4 regions of the Streptomyces sp. NPDC008313 genome follow, and region 3 is predicted to be linked to each of the others. Evidence: riboswitches for the same ligand, from Rfam matches in the RefSeq annotation. Region 3 holds a riboswitch; each other region holds the start of a gene.

The links. Region 3 has a riboswitch for cyclic di-AMP ahead of ACFY93_RS11485 (transglycosylase family protein). Riboswitches for the same ligand answer to the same signal wherever they lie in the genome.
Positions count from the first base shown of each region.
Region 1: linked by a shared signal. The riboswitch ahead of ACFY93_RS24110 (transglycosylase SLT domain-containing protein) and the one ahead of ACFY93_RS11485 (transglycosylase family protein) in region 3 are both predicted to bind cyclic di-AMP.
Region 2: linked by a shared signal. The riboswitch ahead of ACFY93_RS16690 (NlpC/P60 family protein) and the one ahead of ACFY93_RS11485 (transglycosylase family protein) in region 3 are both predicted to bind cyclic di-AMP.
Region 4: linked by a shared signal. The riboswitch ahead of ACFY93_RS25815 (peptidoglycan DD-metalloendopeptidase family protein) and the one ahead of ACFY93_RS11485 (transglycosylase family protein) in region 3 are both predicted to bind cyclic di-AMP.

Region 1 is NZ_JBIBFR010000018.1:132,359-136,207, reverse strand. It holds gene ACFY93_RS24125 (outer membrane lipoprotein carrier protein LolA) at 1-225, opposite strand, end outside; gene ACFY93_RS24120 (polyprenyl synthetase family protein) at 473-1,483, opposite strand; gene ACFY93_RS24115 (hypothetical protein) at 1,756-1,926, shown strand; cyclic di-AMP (ydaO/yuaA leader) riboswitch at 2,273-2,430, shown strand; gene ACFY93_RS24110 (transglycosylase SLT domain-containing protein) at 2,436-3,317, shown strand; gene ACFY93_RS24105 (Cof-type HAD-IIB family hydrolase) at 3,311-3,849, opposite strand, start outside.
Region 2 is NZ_JBIBFR010000011.1:93,567-97,415, reverse strand. It holds gene ACFY93_RS16700 (ATP-dependent Clp protease proteolytic subunit) at 143-775, shown strand; gene ACFY93_RS16695 (hypothetical protein) at 783-1,091, shown strand; cyclic di-AMP (ydaO/yuaA leader) riboswitch at 1,423-1,619, shown strand; gene ACFY93_RS16690 (NlpC/P60 family protein) at 1,623-2,096, shown strand; gene ACFY93_RS16685 (ATP-binding protein) at 2,177-2,746, opposite strand; gene ACFY93_RS16680 (Scr1 family TA system antitoxin-like transcriptional regulator) at 2,959-3,816, shown strand; gene ACFY93_RS16675 (DUF397 domain-containing protein) at 3,830-3,849, shown strand, end outside.
Region 3 is NZ_JBIBFR010000007.1:48,801-52,649, reverse strand. It holds gene ACFY93_RS11495 (cytochrome P450) at 1-402, shown strand, start outside; gene ACFY93_RS11490 (transglycosylase family protein) at 619-1,626, shown strand; cyclic di-AMP (ydaO/yuaA leader) riboswitch at 1,810-1,970, shown strand; gene ACFY93_RS11485 (transglycosylase family protein) at 1,975-2,652, shown strand; gene eno (phosphopyruvate hydratase) at 2,962-3,849, shown strand, end outside.
Region 4 is NZ_JBIBFR010000021.1:65,226-69,074, reverse strand. It holds gene ACFY93_RS25820 (FCD domain-containing protein) at 254-946, opposite strand; gene ACFY93_RS25815 (peptidoglycan DD-metalloendopeptidase family protein) at 1,223-1,990, opposite strand; cyclic di-AMP (ydaO/yuaA leader) riboswitch at 2,003-2,160, opposite strand; gene ACFY93_RS25810 (insulinase family protein) at 2,387-3,775, opposite strand; gene ACFY93_RS25805 (insulinase family protein) at 3,772-3,849, opposite strand, start outside.

The DNA of each region.
Region 1 (3,849 bases), on a different contig from region 3:
CGACGCGGCGATCCTCTCGATGAGCCGCTGTGCGCTGACCTCGGGCAGATCCGGGTCGCCCGAGTCGGCGAGCGCCGGGACGAGCCCGATGGTCGCCGCCGCCACCCCCACCACCGCGACCGGGACGACGTAACGCGCTGCCCTCCGCCGCCCGCCGCGCATCTCGTCGGCGTCGTCGGGCAGGCCGTCCGCCCCGGCGGTCCTGTCGGATTCGTACGGTGCCATGTGTGCCTTACCTCCGTCGTCGGCGGCGGCCTTCCTACCGTCCTGCGCTTTCCACCCCGAGCCGCCATTCTCACCCGAATCGGTGAGGAGTGGTGTTCTCCATCTGACCAAATCGGACCCGCGGAAGCGTCAGACCGGGGACGCAACTGCGTGTACTGCTGCGGTATGACACGAAGCGGCGGCGCCTCCCCCGACCCGTAGGGGTCGTGAGGAGAGCGCCGCCGCTCCGAGGACGGGGGGGCGGGGGTCAGCCCGCCCGGTGCACCACCGCGTCGCACAGCTCCAGCAGGCAGACCTTCGCGTCGCAGTCGGGCAGCGGCGCCAGCGTGGCCCGCGCCTCCTCCGCGTACCGCACGGTGTCCCGGCGGGCCTGCTCCAGCGCCGGGTGGGCGCGCAGCCGGGCGAGCGCCTCGGCGTGCCGGGCGTCGTCCGTGAGATCCGAGTCGAGCAGCTCGCACAGGGCGATGTCCTCGGGCAGCCCGAGCCGCTCCGCGCGCTCGCGCAGCCGCAGCACCGGCAGCGTGGCGATGCCCTCGCGCAGGTCGGTCCCCGGGGTCTTCCCGGACTCGTGCGAGTCGGAGGCGATGTCCAGTACATCGTCGGCGAGCTGGAACGCCATGCCCAGCCGCTCCCCGTACTGGGTGAGCACGTCCACGACCGTCTCGTCGGCGCCCGACATCATCGCGCCGAAGCGGCCGGCGACGGCGATCAGGGACCCGGTCTTGCCGGCGAGGACGTCCAGGTAGTGGTCGACGGGGTCGCGGCCGTCGCGGGGGCCGGCCGTCTCCAGGATCTGGCCGGTCACCAGGCGCTCGAACGCCTCCGCCTGGATGCGGACCGCCTCGGGCCCGAGGTCGGCGAGGATGTGCGAGGCGCGCGCGAAGAGGAAGTCGCCGGTGAGGACCGCGACCGAGTTGCCCCAGCGGGTGTTCGCGCTGGACACCCCGCGGCGCACCTCCGCCTCGTCCATGACGTCGTCGTGGTAGAGCGTGGCCAGGTGGGTCAGCTCGACGACCACGGCCGAGGGGACGACACCCGGCGCGTAGGGATCACCGAACTGTGCCGCGAGCATCACCAGCAGCGGGCGGAACCTCTTCCCCCCCGCGCGGACGAGATGCTGGGCGGCCTCCGTGATGAAGGGGACCCCGCTCTTGGTGGCTTCGAGCAAACCCGACTCGACAGCCGCCAATCCGGCCTGGACATCGGCTTCGAGAGCCTGGTCCCGCACGCTCAGCCCGAACGGCCCGACGACGGTCACGAGAGGTTCTCCTGTCTGCTGACGATCACATGGCGAACTCGGTCGATCATTCGGTCGATGACACGGTTTGTCGATGTGTCGCTGCCATCACTCAAGTCAGCGTATCCGGTCACGTTTCGATCACCACGAGCGCCCACCGTCCCCGCCCGCGTCTCCCCCGGACGGGAGGAGACCCCGCACCTGAATGCGCGCGGCGGCACTTCACCACCGGCGGCCCCTCGTCCACCTCGCACCCCTCAGCAAATTCGGCCACATGTTCGATAACCGGTCGGGTGCGGACGTCGGCCTCGACCGAGCCCGTCGCCCGGCGCGCCGCCACCGGGCGCCGAGACGCCGACGACGACGGCGACGGCGACGGGGACGACGGCGACGGCGACGGCGACGGCGACGGCGACGGCGGCACTCTTGCCCGTATTGCCGCTTTGCGCCCCTCCGTGCGTTAGCTCCCCTTCTTGTCCTTCATAGGCGCTATCTCACGTACCTCACCAAGCTCCGACCTGAGCACTTACGTGACTCAATGAGGCGCTTTGCAGGGGTTGGATATACATCAACACCCGCCCACAGCACGTGAATTGGGTCACGCCGGACAGAAAGATCCATATCGCCGGGTGTGTGCATTTGCCTTTGCGCACTGCAAGTTGAACCTGTGAATCCGTTTGATCTGACGACACATCACCCACTCCATACTGATCAGGTGAGTTGCGTCATGGATTCAAACCTTGTTCCGCACATGTGCTCTCGCATACGTTTCGGTCGAACCGGACGGACCGCCCAATCCTGCCGCCGCCCGGCACCAACCCACCGACCCAGTACGGCAGGAGCGGGGGACCCAGGTAGGTCGCCGTACCGGTCCAGCCGGCACGGCTCGGGGTTAAGCCACGCGTCAGCGCGGCCGGGCACCTCCCGCCCGAACCCGACAGCTCACCTCGCAGGCGCGGAGAGGAACTCAGTCATGTCCGCTCGTGGCAAGCACCGCCTCACCAGAACCTCCAGCCCCCTCCTCCGTGGCATCGTCGCCACCGGAACGGGCGGAGCCGCCCTCGCGCTCCCCCTCATGGGCGCGACCGTCGCCAGTGCCGCCGAGCCCACCGGTGCCGTGACCTCCGCGGCATCCGTGGCGTCGGCGGCGTCCACCCAGCACGCCACCGCCAAGGCGGGCGAGAAGGCGCAGGTCAAGCACCACAGCTACCGGGTGGTCAAGGGCGACTCTCTGGCGAAGATCGCGCGGGACCACTCCACGCGGGGTGGCTGGAAGCAGCTCTACGCCGACAACCGCGAGGCCGTCGGCGAGAACCCGTCCCTGATCCACCCCGGACTCCGGCTGACGCTGGGCGCCAAGAGCGCGGACGCCTCGAAGGGCACCGCGAGCAACCAGAACCCGACGAGCGCCCACAAGAGCTCCGGCGAGAACTCCACCGGGAGGGCGGGCAGCGGCGTGACGAAGACGGAGAGCGCCACGGCGACCACCTCCGCGCCGTCCATCGAGGCCGCTCCGGTCGCGGCGACGACATACACGAACGACCTCGACGGCTGGATCCGGCAGTCGCTGGACATCATGGCCGCCAACGGCATCCCCGGTTCGTACGACGGCATCTACCGCAACGTCATGCGTGAGTCCTCGGGCAACCCGCTGGCCATCAACAACTGGGACTCCAACGCGGTCGCCGGCACCCCCTCCAAGGGGCTGCTGCAGGTCATCGACCCGACCTTCGCCGCCTACCACGTGGCGGGCACCTCGATGGACCCGTACGACCCGGTCGCGAACATCACGGCCGCCTGCAACTACGCGGCGGACAAGTACGGCTCGATCGACAACGTCAACGGCGCCTACTGACCGTCACCCAGGGATCGGCGCCCACCTGACCGGCGCCCGGTGCCCGGCTGTTCCCCGGTTCCCGCTTCGCCGCGGGGGCCGGGGAACAGCCGTTCCACTATGACCGCGACGCCGTCCTCCTCGTTCGAGAGGGTGATCTCGTCGGCGACGGACCGCAGTTCGGGATGGGCGTTGGCCATGGCCACGCCGTGTGCCGCCCAGTCGAACATCGGGATGTCGTTCGGCATGTCACCGAAGGCGAGGGTCGCGGACGCGTCCAGACCGAGGTGACGTGCGGCGCGCGCCAGTCCCGTCGCCTTCGTCACGCCGCATGGCTGGAGTTCGACGGTGCCGGGACCCGACATGGTCACGGTGGCGAGAGAACCGACCACGGCACGGGCCACCGACGTCAGCTCGTCGTCCGACAGCACCGGATGCCGCAGCAGCACCTTGCTGACCGGCTTCGCCCAGAGGGCCTCCCGGCGCTCCACACGGACCGCAGGCAGGGTCGGGTGCGGCATGACGTAACCCGGCTCGATGAGTGTCAGCCCGT
Region 2 (3,849 bases), on a different contig from region 3:
CCCAGCTTAAACGGGCCCCCGTCTCTGACGACTACCGTCTCCATCTGTACGTCCTGTACATTTTTTACAGAAGGCCCCGCCGATGGCGCAGTCGGCACCGTCGGCGCAGGGGCGCACGGCAGCGATCAAGGAGTGGTGAGTCATGGACGGTCCCGGCGCACGTCATGTCCTGCCCGAGTTCACCGAGCGCACCGGCTCGGCGGCCCGGACGCTGGACCCGTACGCGAAACTGCTGGACGAGCGGATCGTGTTCCTCGGCACGCCGGTCGACGACACCGCGGCCAACGACGTGGTGGCCCAGTTCATGCACCTGGAGTACCTGGCGCCGGACCGCGACATCTCGCTCTACATCAACTCCCCCGGCGGCTCCCACGGCGCCATGACCGCGGTCTACGACACGATGCGGTTCGTCACCTGTGACGTGGAGACCGTCTGTCTGGGCCAGGCCGTCGCGGCCGCCGCCGTGCTGCTGGCCGCCGGCACCCCCGGCAAGCGGTCCGCGCTGCCCGGCGCGCGGGTACTGCTGCGCCAGCCCTCCCTCGCCGAGCCGGTGCGGGGGCAGGCGAGCGACCTGGCCGTGCGGGCGGACGAACTGACGCGCAACCGGCAGACGCTGGAGGAGATCCTCGTACGGCACACCGGCCGCGGCGCACGGCGGATCACCGCCGACATCGAGCGGGACCTGATCCTGGACGCGCCGGCGGCCGTGGCGTACGGCCTGGTGGACCGCGTGATCCCGAGCCGCGGGGCGACGGCCGCGCCGGGCGGGAGGTGAGGCGCCGGTGCTCCCTCCCGAACTCCCGCCGCTGCCCGCGCTCACCCGTGCGGAGGCCGAGCTGATCGACCGTTACCTCGACGTCGTCGACCTGCTGGGCCGGATCAACCCGGCTCGCCGCGAGGACACGTACGGGGGCCTGCGCGCCGCCCAGGCCCTGGTGGTGAAGGCGGCCGCGCTGCGTGACGCGCTGACGCTGATGCACCAGCGGGGCGAGAGCGAGGTGCACGCGCCGACACTGGCCAGGGCGCTGCGGGTCCTCGACGGCGAACGGCGGGCGGCTCGCGTCACCCTGCCGCCCGCCGGGAGGAGTTGACGAACCGCCACGCGGCACTTCCGCAGGTGTGGACGGGGCCGCCCGGACCCCGCCTCAAACGCACCAGACGGTGGACCCCCTGACGGCGTACCGGTCACTCCCCGGCCGCGCGCCAGAAGTTGCGCGACGCGCTGGGCCGAACGGCGTAGGAGGGGGTTTCGCCGCTGGTACGGAGGGTGTCGACCGCCTCAACACCTGTTCGACGAAGGGCCGTCCACCCGAACGGGTGAGTGGTGAGTAACGACACAAACCGCCGATTCAGCTCGGCATCGGGCACGTATGTGCGTCAAGATCCCTCCGACGACAAGCCCCCGCCACAGCGGCGGGGCGATCCGGGCGGACGCCGAGTCCTGCCGCCGCCCGGATGTCCGGTCGACAGGAGTGGATCGGCAGGAGTGGAGGACCCAGCACGACGGTCCGCCGGAGAGATCCGGGCGGTCCTTGGGGTGAAGCCGCAGCACGCGGCCGGGCAACTTCGCCAGCCCGAATCCGACAGGTCATCCTTCACAGGCGGCTGACGAAGGGTTGCGCATGACTGCGCTCAATCGTGTCCCGTCCCTGTTGACCCGGGCGGGTACCGCCTCGGTCCTGACCCTCGCCGCGGTGGGCGGCAGCCTCGTGGTCCCCGGTGCCGCGCCCGACGCCGAGGCGGCCACCCTGGCGGCCAAGGCGCTCAATGTCGCCGCGTCCAAGAAGGGCTCCCCGTACCAGTGGGGCGCCACCGGTCCGCGCCGGTTCGACTGCTCCGGCCTCACGCTCTACTCGTACAAGCGAGCGGGCAAGAAGCTGCCCCGCACGGCCGCGCAGCAGTACAACAAGACGCGCCACATCTCGGCCTCCTCCCGCAAGCGGGGCGACCTCGTGTTCTTCCACTCGGGCCGGAACGTGTACCACGTCGGCATCTACGCCGGGAAGGGCCGGATCTGGCACTCCCCCAAGACCGGGGACGTCGTGAAGCTGCAGAAGATCTGGACGAGGACCGTCTGGTACGGCCGCGTCCGCTGATCCGGGCCCGGTCCGCCCACCGGTCCGCCCACGAGGGCGGCGGCCCGTCGCCGCCGCCCTCGGGCAGGTCCTCGTGGGTCCTAGGACTCCTGGGGTGACGCCGTGGTCACCTGGGGGCCGGTGGCGACGGGCCGGGGCGCGTCCGGTGCCGGGCGCCCGGCCGGCGGGGGGTGGGAGGCCGTCACCGGGATCGGCTGCCCCGCGATCGTGGCGTGCGCGGTCTGCTGGACCGGTGCCGCCCAGGGCAGCTGGACCCAGATGGTCTTGCCCCCCTCGCGGGTGGGCCGCACGGTGAGTCTGCCGCCGCACTCGGCGGTCAGCCAGCGGATGATCACGAGTCCCCGGCCGTTGTCCTGCTGGACGGCGGCCGGCAGCCGCTTCGGCAGGCGGGGATGGCTGTCGGTGACACCCAGGCGCAGCCGGTCGTCGCGGTCGAGCAGGAGGTCGACCGTGAAGGTGGGCGACTGCCCGAGCGTGTGCTGGACGGCGTTGGTCGCGAGCTCGGACACGATCAGGCGTACGGTGTCGGCGGCTTCGGCGTCGGACGGCAGGCCCCATTCGGCGAGCACGTCCGTCACATAGGTGCGGGCCGCGGAGACCGAGGCGGGAGCGCTCGGCAGAGTGACGGATGCTTCCAGGTGGTCTGCCATGACGAGGTCGTCCCTTTCCCACGGGACCGGGGTCCGACAGGAACCGGTTGGTTCGAGTACGGTCCCGGACTGGTGCTTCGCGACAGACTGCCATCACCGCGGTGGTCCCGGTGGCGATCCACCGAGAAGTGCATATATCTGTCGCTCGAAGCGGTGAACTCTGCGACGGCAGACCGTATGCGGACGACCCAGGAGGAGTAAGGAGGGGCACCATGCAATACGGTCCCGCGGTGCGCCGCCGCAAGCTCGGTGCCGAACTCCGTGCCCTGCGCACCGGTTCGGGCCTCACCAGCGGAGAGGCCGCGCGCCTCGTCGGCTGGCACCAGTCGAAGGTGAGCCGCATCGAGACCGGGGCCAGCGGGGTGAAGCCGGACGACGTGCGCCGGCTGCTGGACGCGTACCGGGTCGAGGACCACGACCTGCGCGAACTGCTGGTGGTGCTGGCGGGCTCCGAGGACGGCGCCCGGCACAACTGGTGGCACGCCTACCGCGGTGTACTGCCCCCGGCGTACCGGGACTTCATCAGCCTGGAGTCGCAGGCCAGCGCGATGCGCACACTGGAGACCTCGGTGGTGCCCGGTCTGCTGCAGACGCCGGAGTACGCCCGCGCGGTGACGCGGGCCGCCGTGGGCGGGCTGGAGGACGCCCGCCTCGACACGCTCGTGGAGGTGCGGCTCGCCCGGCAGGACGTGCTGCGCGCCAGTCCGCCGCTCGCGCTGAGCGCCGTGCTGGACGAGGCGGTACTGCGCAGGGAGGTCGGCGGGCCCGGGGTGATGGAGCGTCAGCTTCGTCGGCTGCGGGAGGCGGCGGAACTGCCCCAAGTGCGGTTGCAGATCCTGCCGTTCGCCGCCGGGGAGCACATCGGGATCACCGGTCCTTTCGTTATCTTTTCATTTCCGAACACTACTGATCTCGATGTGGTTGTTCTCGACCACTTGACGAGTAGCCTCTACTTGGAGCGGAAAGAAGACCTTCAGGCCTACAGCGAGGCCTTCAACTCCCTTCAGATCCACGCCCTTTCGCCCGAGGAATCGTTGGATTACATCGCCGGTACAGTCGCCGGCGCGTAAGGAGGCACCCCCCTTGTCCGCATGGCCTCGACA
Region 3 (3,849 bases):
CTGCTGCGGTACGACGGCCCCGTGGAACTGGCCACCTGGCGGTTCGCGACCGAGCCCGTCCGGATCGGCGGTCAGGAGATCGGCGCGGGGGACCCGGTGCTCGTCGTTCTCGCGGCCGCCGACCGCGACCCGGAGCGGTTCACGGACCCCGACACGCTCGACCTCTCCCGACGTGACAATCAGCACCTCGGCTACGGGCACGGCATTCACTACTGCCTCGGCGCGCCCCTCGCCCGGCTGGAGGGACAGACGGCTCTCGCGACCCTGCTCGGCCGTCTCCCCGATCTCCGACTCGCGGGGGATCCGGCCGATTTGAGGTGGCGCGGAGGGCTCATCATGCGTGGACTGCGCACACTTCCGGTGGAATTCACGCCATTCGGGAAAATGGATGGCCTGAACTGACGGCATGTCGCAACGGAGCACGTCAGGTACCCAGAATGCTGACGCTTTATCAGCTCTGTGATCTTCACGTGATCTCTGCTGCATCGACTTGTAACAAGCGTTCGAGTCCGGCTACGTTCACCCATCAACGCGGCAGGCTCCGCCGCGGCGGGAACAGCCGTCGCAGCGGCGGCAATTGTCGTGGATTTCCTCTGTTGTCACGCGAAAGGCAACCGCATGCTCTCCGGGAACGGCCGTCACCGTCGCCCCCGCCAGGCTCCGGCGCTCATCGTCGCCGCAGGAGTGACCGGATCGGCCATCGCCATCCCGTTGCTCGGTGCCACCAGCGCCAGCGCGGCCGGCGGCCCCACCTGGGACCAGGTCGCGGAGTGCGAGAGCGGCGGCACCTGGAGCGCGGACAACGGCAACGGATACTACGGCGGGCTGCAGATCACCCAGGCGAACTGGGAGAAGTACGGCGGCCTCGCGTACGCCCAGCGGGCCGACCAGGCGAGCCGCTCCCAGCAGATAGCCGTCGCCGAGGCCATCCTCGACGACCAGGGCGTCGCCGCCTGGCCCACCTGCGGACTGATCGCCGGCCTCGGCAAGGACTCGTCCTCCGCCGGCGTCGACACGGGCGTGGCCGGCGACTCGTCGTCCGGTACGGGCGACTCCTCCGGTTCCTCCGGTTCATCGGACTCGTCCGACTCGTCCGAGCCCTCCGACTCCGGGCTGGCGACCTCGCCCGACTCGACCCTGTCCGACCCCTCCTCCGGGGCGGACGGCGACTCGGAGAAGTCCGACGGCTCGTCGGACGCGGACGGCGACGCGAAGACGTCCGGTGACGCGAAGACGGACGGGTCGAAGGGTGACGACTCGGACAAGTCCGGCGAAAATGACGAGTCTTCGGACGCGAGCGGGAGCGACGGAACCAGCTCGGGACGCCACCGGGGCGGCAGCGCCGACGAGGGCACGTCCGCCGGTCCGGACAGCGCGACCGAGGACCGCACCGGGGAGCCCTCCGGGCGGCACGCCTCGCGGGACGCCGGCGCCTCGCGGGAGGCCGCCGACGGTTCGTACGTCGTCCGCTCCGGGGACAGTCTCTCGGGCATCGCCGACTCCTTCGGGGTGGAGGGCGGTTGGTCCGAGCTGTACGCCGCCAACAAGCAGACGGTCGGCACCGACCCCGACCTCATCCTTCCCGGTCAGAGCCTTGCAGTTGGTGCCGAATCGGACGAAAAGTAGCGGGAGTTCAGGTCCTGGTTCGCCTGGGAATGCCCGTTTTGGCGCAAGTGAGAGATGGATCTCAGAGACCCTGATCGTCTTTGAAATTCGGCGGATCGCATGTCTACGGTCGTGATCGCTCGCCACTGCGGGCACCGACGGTCGCAACGCCGAATCCTGCCAACGGCCGTACGGGAACAGTCGTCGCGTAACGCGCCGTGGGCAGGAGCGGGGGACCCAAGGTAAGTGCCGGGACCGGAGACGGGACCGGCTTGGGGTGAAGCCGCGCGAGAGATCGCGCGGCCGGGCAAACTCACCACGCCCGAACCCGACAGCTCACCTCGCAGGCGTCGGTGAGGGGATCACTTCATGCTGCTTTCCAGCAAGGGCAAGCACCGTCGCCCGTCCAAGGCCACGCGTATCGCCGCACTCGCCGGTGTCACCGGCGCCGCCATCGCCGCCCCGCTGATGGCCGCGGGCAGCGCCTCCGCCGCCACCACCTCCGAGTGGGACACCGTCGCCCAGTGCGAGTCCGGCGGCAACTGGTCCATCAACACCGGCAACGGCTACTACGGCGGCCTGCAGTTCTCGGCCTCCACCTGGGCCGCGTACGGCGGCACCGCCTACGCCTCCACCGCCGACAAGGCCTCCAAGGCGCAGCAGATCTCCGTCGCCGAGAAGGTCCTGGCCGCTCAGGGCAAGGGCGCCTGGCCGACCTGTGGTGTCGGCCTGTCGGGCGCCTCGAACAGCTCGTCGGACGCCGGTACCCCGGCGCCGTCGCAGCCGAAGCAGAGCACGCAGCCCCAGGAGCAGCACGCCTCCCGCTCCCAGGAGCGTCCGGCCGCGAAGAAGACCGTCGAGACCCCGACCGGCAAGAAGGTCAAGAAGGGTGACGGCGAGTACAAGGTCGTCAAGGGCGACACCCTCAGCTCGATCGCCGAGAAGAAGCACGTCGAGGGCGGCTGGCAGAAGCTGTTCAAGCTGAACAAGGACATCGTCGACGACGCCGACTTCATCTACCCGGGCCAGCAGCTGCACCTCAGCTGACCCCCCTCGGGCCGGCGGCCGCCCCAACGGCCAAGGCCCGGCGACTCCCCGCCCCGGTGCGTCTTCCCCCGTACGCACCGGGGCGGGGCTTTTTTCTGCCCGGTAGAGGGGTCCGTGGACCGTACCCGCGAGTAGGCTTCCGGTTTTTGTTCCGTTCGGAAACAATTTACTCTCGGTTCTGCCCAAGGGGTGGTCGACCGGCTGGCCGATCGCCCCGGGCCGGTTAGGCTCATGTCGCGGAGCCGACCGCGGCTCCGTGCCCCGCGGGCCCCAGCGGCACCGCGTACCCGCGTCACATCCCAGAAGGAGATGCTCGTGCCGTCCATCGACGTCGTCGTAGCCCGGGAAATCCTGGACTCCCGAGGCAACCCCACGGTCGAGGTCGAGGTCGGCCTCGACGACGGCAGCACGGGTCGTGCCGCCGTTCCGTCCGGTGCGTCCACCGGTGCCTTCGAGGCCATCGAGCTCCGCGACGGCGACCCCAACCGCTACCTCGGCAAGGGTGTCGAGAAGGCGGTCCTCGCCGTCATCGAGCAGATCGGCCCGGAGCTCGTCGGCTACGACGCCACCGAGCAGCGCCTGATCGACCAGGCCATGTTCGACCTGGACGCGACCGACAACAAGGGCTCGCTCGGCGCCAACGCCATCCTCGGCGTCTCGCTCGCCGTCGCGCACGCCGCCTCCGAGGCCAGCGACCTCCCGCTCTTCCGTTACCTGGGCGGTCCGAACGCGCACCTGCTGCCCGTCCCGATGATGAACATCCTGAACGGCGGCTCGCACGCCGACTCGAACGTGGACATCCAGGAGTTCATGATCGCCCCGATCGGCGCGGAGACCTTCTCCGAGGCCCTGCGCTGGGGCGCCGAGGTCTACCACACCCTCAAGAAGGTGCTGAAGACCAAGGGCCTGTCCACCGGCCTGGGCGACGAGGGCGGCTTCGCCCCGAACCTGGAGTCCAACCGCGCCGCGCTCGACCTCATCGTCGAGGCCATCAAGCAGGCCGGTTACGTGCCCGGCGAGCAGATCGCGCTCGCGCTCGACGTCGCCGCGTCCGAGTTCTACAAGGACGGCAAGTACGAGTTCGAGGGCAAGTCCCGCTCGGCCGCCGAGATGACGGAGTACTACGAGGAGCTCGTGGCGGCGTACCCGCTCGTCTCCATCGAGGACCCGCTGTTCGAGGACGACTGGGCCGGCTGG
Region 4 (3,849 bases), on a different contig from region 3:
GGGCGAGCGGTGGGCGAGCGCTGGACGAGCGGATGCGGGTGGCAGCACACGAGCAGCGTGCGTCAGCGTGCGGGCAGCGGAGAGGTTCACCGCGAAATTCGCCGGCCTGCCGCGTTCTTCGCCGCCGATATCCGCCGTGAGCCTTTGCCTCCGGTTTTCACCTCCGGCTTTCCCCTTCGCCTTTTCGCCTCCGCCTTTTCGCCACCGCGGTTCTGCCCGCCTTTGCCGCCAGTCTTTGTATAGAGCCCTTCTGTTAATACCGCGGGCCCGTCGTGTGTACGGGATGTTGCGAAGTCCTCACGCGTTCCCGGTCTCCCCCGCCGGAAAGGCGGAACCGGTGCGTGGCCATGACGCGCTCGGTGTGCAGGGCGGTGACCGCGCGGGCCCGCTCGCCGTCCCCGCGCGCCACGGCGTCGACGATCGAGCCGTACTCGGTCCAGGACTCCGCCGGATCGGCCGGCGTCTCGACCGCGTACATCCAGGCGATCTTGCGCCGCAGCTGCGCGAGGGTCGAGGTCAGCGCGGGGCTGCCGGAGGCCTGCGCGAGCGTCTCGTGGAACCAGCCGCCCAGGGAGCGCAGATCCTCGCTGTCGCCCCTGCGGGCACGCTCCCGGCCGAGCCTGACCAGTCCGCGCAGCACCTTGAGGTGGGCCTCGGTGCGGCGCTGGGCGGCGCGGGCGGCTCCGAGCGGCTCCAGCAGCAGCCGCATCTCCAGGAGGTCGGCGGCCTCCTGCTCGGTGGGTTCGGCCACGCACGCGCCCGCGTGCCGGCGGGTGACCACGAAGCCCTCCGCCTCCAGGGTCCGCAGCGCCTCGCGCACCGGGACCCGCGAGACGCCGTAGCGGCGGGCCAGCAGTTCCTCGGTGAGCCGGCCGCCGCGCTCGTGGACACCGGAGACGATGTCGTCCCGGATCGCCGTGCATACCGAGCGCGCGGGAATGCGCATGACCGGCCTCCGTTTTCCGTCCCCGTGAAACGCCGGCGAGCGGCGTGTTCTCACCGATGTTATTGCAGCGGCGCCGCATTTCCGACGGCGATCCGGAATCCGGGGATATTTTCCGGACACGAAGAGAGGGGAACCCTAGAGGCGAACGGAAGGCGTGCGGACGGCGAAACGGGAAACGAGGAACGGGACGGGGTACGGGAGGGCGGGCCACCGGGACGCCGAAGGCCCCGGCTCGGGGAGCCGGGGCCTTCGGGGAGCGCGATGCGCGCGGATGTCTCAGAGGCGGACGCCGTGCGAGCGGAGGTACGCGACGGGGTCGATGTCCGAGCCGTACTCCGCGGTCGTCCGGGCCTCGAAGTGCAGGTGCGGTCCCGTGGTGTTGCCGGTCGCCCCGGAGAGGCCGATCTGCTGGCCGGGGGTGACCGTCTGGCCGACCGAGACGCCGATGGACGACAGGTGGCCGTACTGCGTGTACGTGCCGTCGTGCATCTTGATCACGACGTTGTTGCCGTAGGCGCCGCCCCAGCCCGCCTCGACGACGGTGCCCGAGCCGACCGCGTGCACGGACGTGCCGGAGGCGGCGTGGAAGTCGACGCCCGTGTGGCTGCCGGAGGACCACAGGGAGCTGCTGCTCTGGTAGCCGGTGGAGACGTACGAGCCGGCGATCGGGGCGACGAAGGTGTTGAGACGCTTGCGCTCGGCCTCCCGGGCGGCACGCACCCTCGCCTCGCGCTCCTTCTTGACCTCTTCCTCGGCCTTCTTGAACGCGGCCTCCTCGGCCGCCTTCTCGGCGGCGGCGACCTCTGCGGCCTGCTGCTGCGCGGTGGCCTGCGCGCCGACCTGGTCGGCGACCGAGTCGCCGATGGTGATGGCCTTCGTCAGTCCGGTCTGCTCGACCGAGGCCGGGGCGGCGGCGAGCGCCGGGGAGGCCAGGGTTCCGATGACACCGGTGGTGGTGAGCGCCGCGACGCCGGCGGCGCTCGCGGTGGTGCGGCTCATCCGGCTCGGACGACGGTGTTTCCCGGTGGCACGGGTGAACGCCATGAAGTGGCTGATCCTTTCCTTCCCTCTCGCCTACCGGGTTAGCTGACGGGTTCGGAGCAGGAAGGTCTCCTACGGGTGCCCTGCGGGAGGGCGCCCGATTCACCCCAGGGACTGCGGTGGGTCCCCGGCTCCCCAGGCTCGCGCCATAGGGGACTCGGCGATGACTGTCCGGTGCCGCGGGCGCGGCGCACTGCCTGACGAACAGCCGGACCGACGCTAAGCGCGACCACATTCGAACAACAAACGGATCACGGATTTTGTAGCGTACGCCACAGGGCAGATGGTCAACCTCCCTACCAATACGGACAAACGGCCGGGGCGGGGCGCCGAACGGTTCCACGCGAAGGGGCCCTGACGACCCATCGGCCGTCAGGGCCCCTGCCGGTGCCGGCGCCTCTACTCTGCGGGCACGACGCTCACTTCGCCGATGCCGAGGTCGCGCACCACCTCGGCGATCTGCACGGCGTCGCCCACCAGGACGGTCACCAGACGGTCCACCGGGAAGGCGTTGACGGCGGCCGCGGTGGCCTCCACGGTGCCCGTCTCGGCGAGCTGCTGATACAGCGTCGACTGGTAGTCGTCGGGCAGGTGCTGCTCGACCTGGTCCGCCAGCGTGCCCGCGACGGCTGCCGCCGTCTCGAACTTGAGCGGCGCCACCCCCACGAGGTTCTGCACGGCGACGTCGCGCTCGGCGTCCGTCAGACCGTCGGCGGCGAGGGTGCGCAGGACCTTCCAGAGGTCGTCGAGCGCGGGGCCCGTGTTGGGCGTGTCCACGGATCCGCTGATGGCGAGCAGCGCGGCGCCCGTGCCGTCCGGGGCGGAGCGGAGCACCTGGCCGAACGCCCGTACGCCGTAGGTGTATCCCTTCTCCTCGCGCAGGACACGGTCCAGACGCGAGGTGAGGGTGCCGCCCAGGCAGTACGTGCCGAGCACCTGGGCGGGCCAGACGCGGTCGTGGCGGTCGGCGCCGACACGGCCGATGAGCAGCTGGGTCTGGACGGCGCCGGGGCGGTCCACGATGACGACCCGGCCGGTGTCGTCCGCGGTCACCGCGGGCACCGGGCGGGGTTCGGCGGACGAACCCGTCCAGGAGCCGAGGGTGTCGGCGAGCAGCGCCCCCAGGTCGATGCCGGTGAGGTCGCCGACGACGACGGCGGTGGCCGTGGCGGGGCGGACGTGCTTCTCGTAGAAGGCGCGCACGGCCGCCGAGTCGATGGCCGCGACCGTCTCCTCGGTGCCCTGGCGCGGCCGCGACATACGGGCCGTGACGGGGAACAGCTCCTTGAAGAGCTCCTTCGCGGCGCGGCGGGCGGGGTTGGCCGTCTCGTGCGGGATCTCGTCGAGCCGGTTGCGGACGAGCCGCTCGATCTCGCTGTCGTCGAACGCCGGGGCGCGCAGGGCGTCGGCGACCAGGCCGAGCGCCTTGGCGAGCCGGGACGCGGGGACTTCGAGCGACAGCCGCACGCCGGGGTGGTCGGCGTGCGCGTCGAGGGTGGCGCCGCAGCGCTCGAGCTCGGCGGCGAACTCCTCGGCGGTGTGCTTGTCGGTGCCCTCGGAGAACGCCCGGGCCATGATCGTGGCGATGCCGTCGAGGCCCGCGGGCTCGGCGTCGAGCGGCGCGTCCAGCATCATCTCCACGGCGACGACCTGCTGGCCGGGGCGGTGGCAGCGCAGGACGGTCAGGCCGTTGGCGAGGGCTTCGCGCTCGGGCGCGGGGAAGGCCCAGGGCCTGGCGTCGCCGGCCCGGGGCTGCGGGTGGAGGTCCATGGTCGCGAGCTCGCTCACTTCGCCGACTCCTCGTCCTTGTCGGTGGTCCCGGCGTCGTGGCCGGTGGCGTCCTCCGCGGCGGTCGGCTCGTA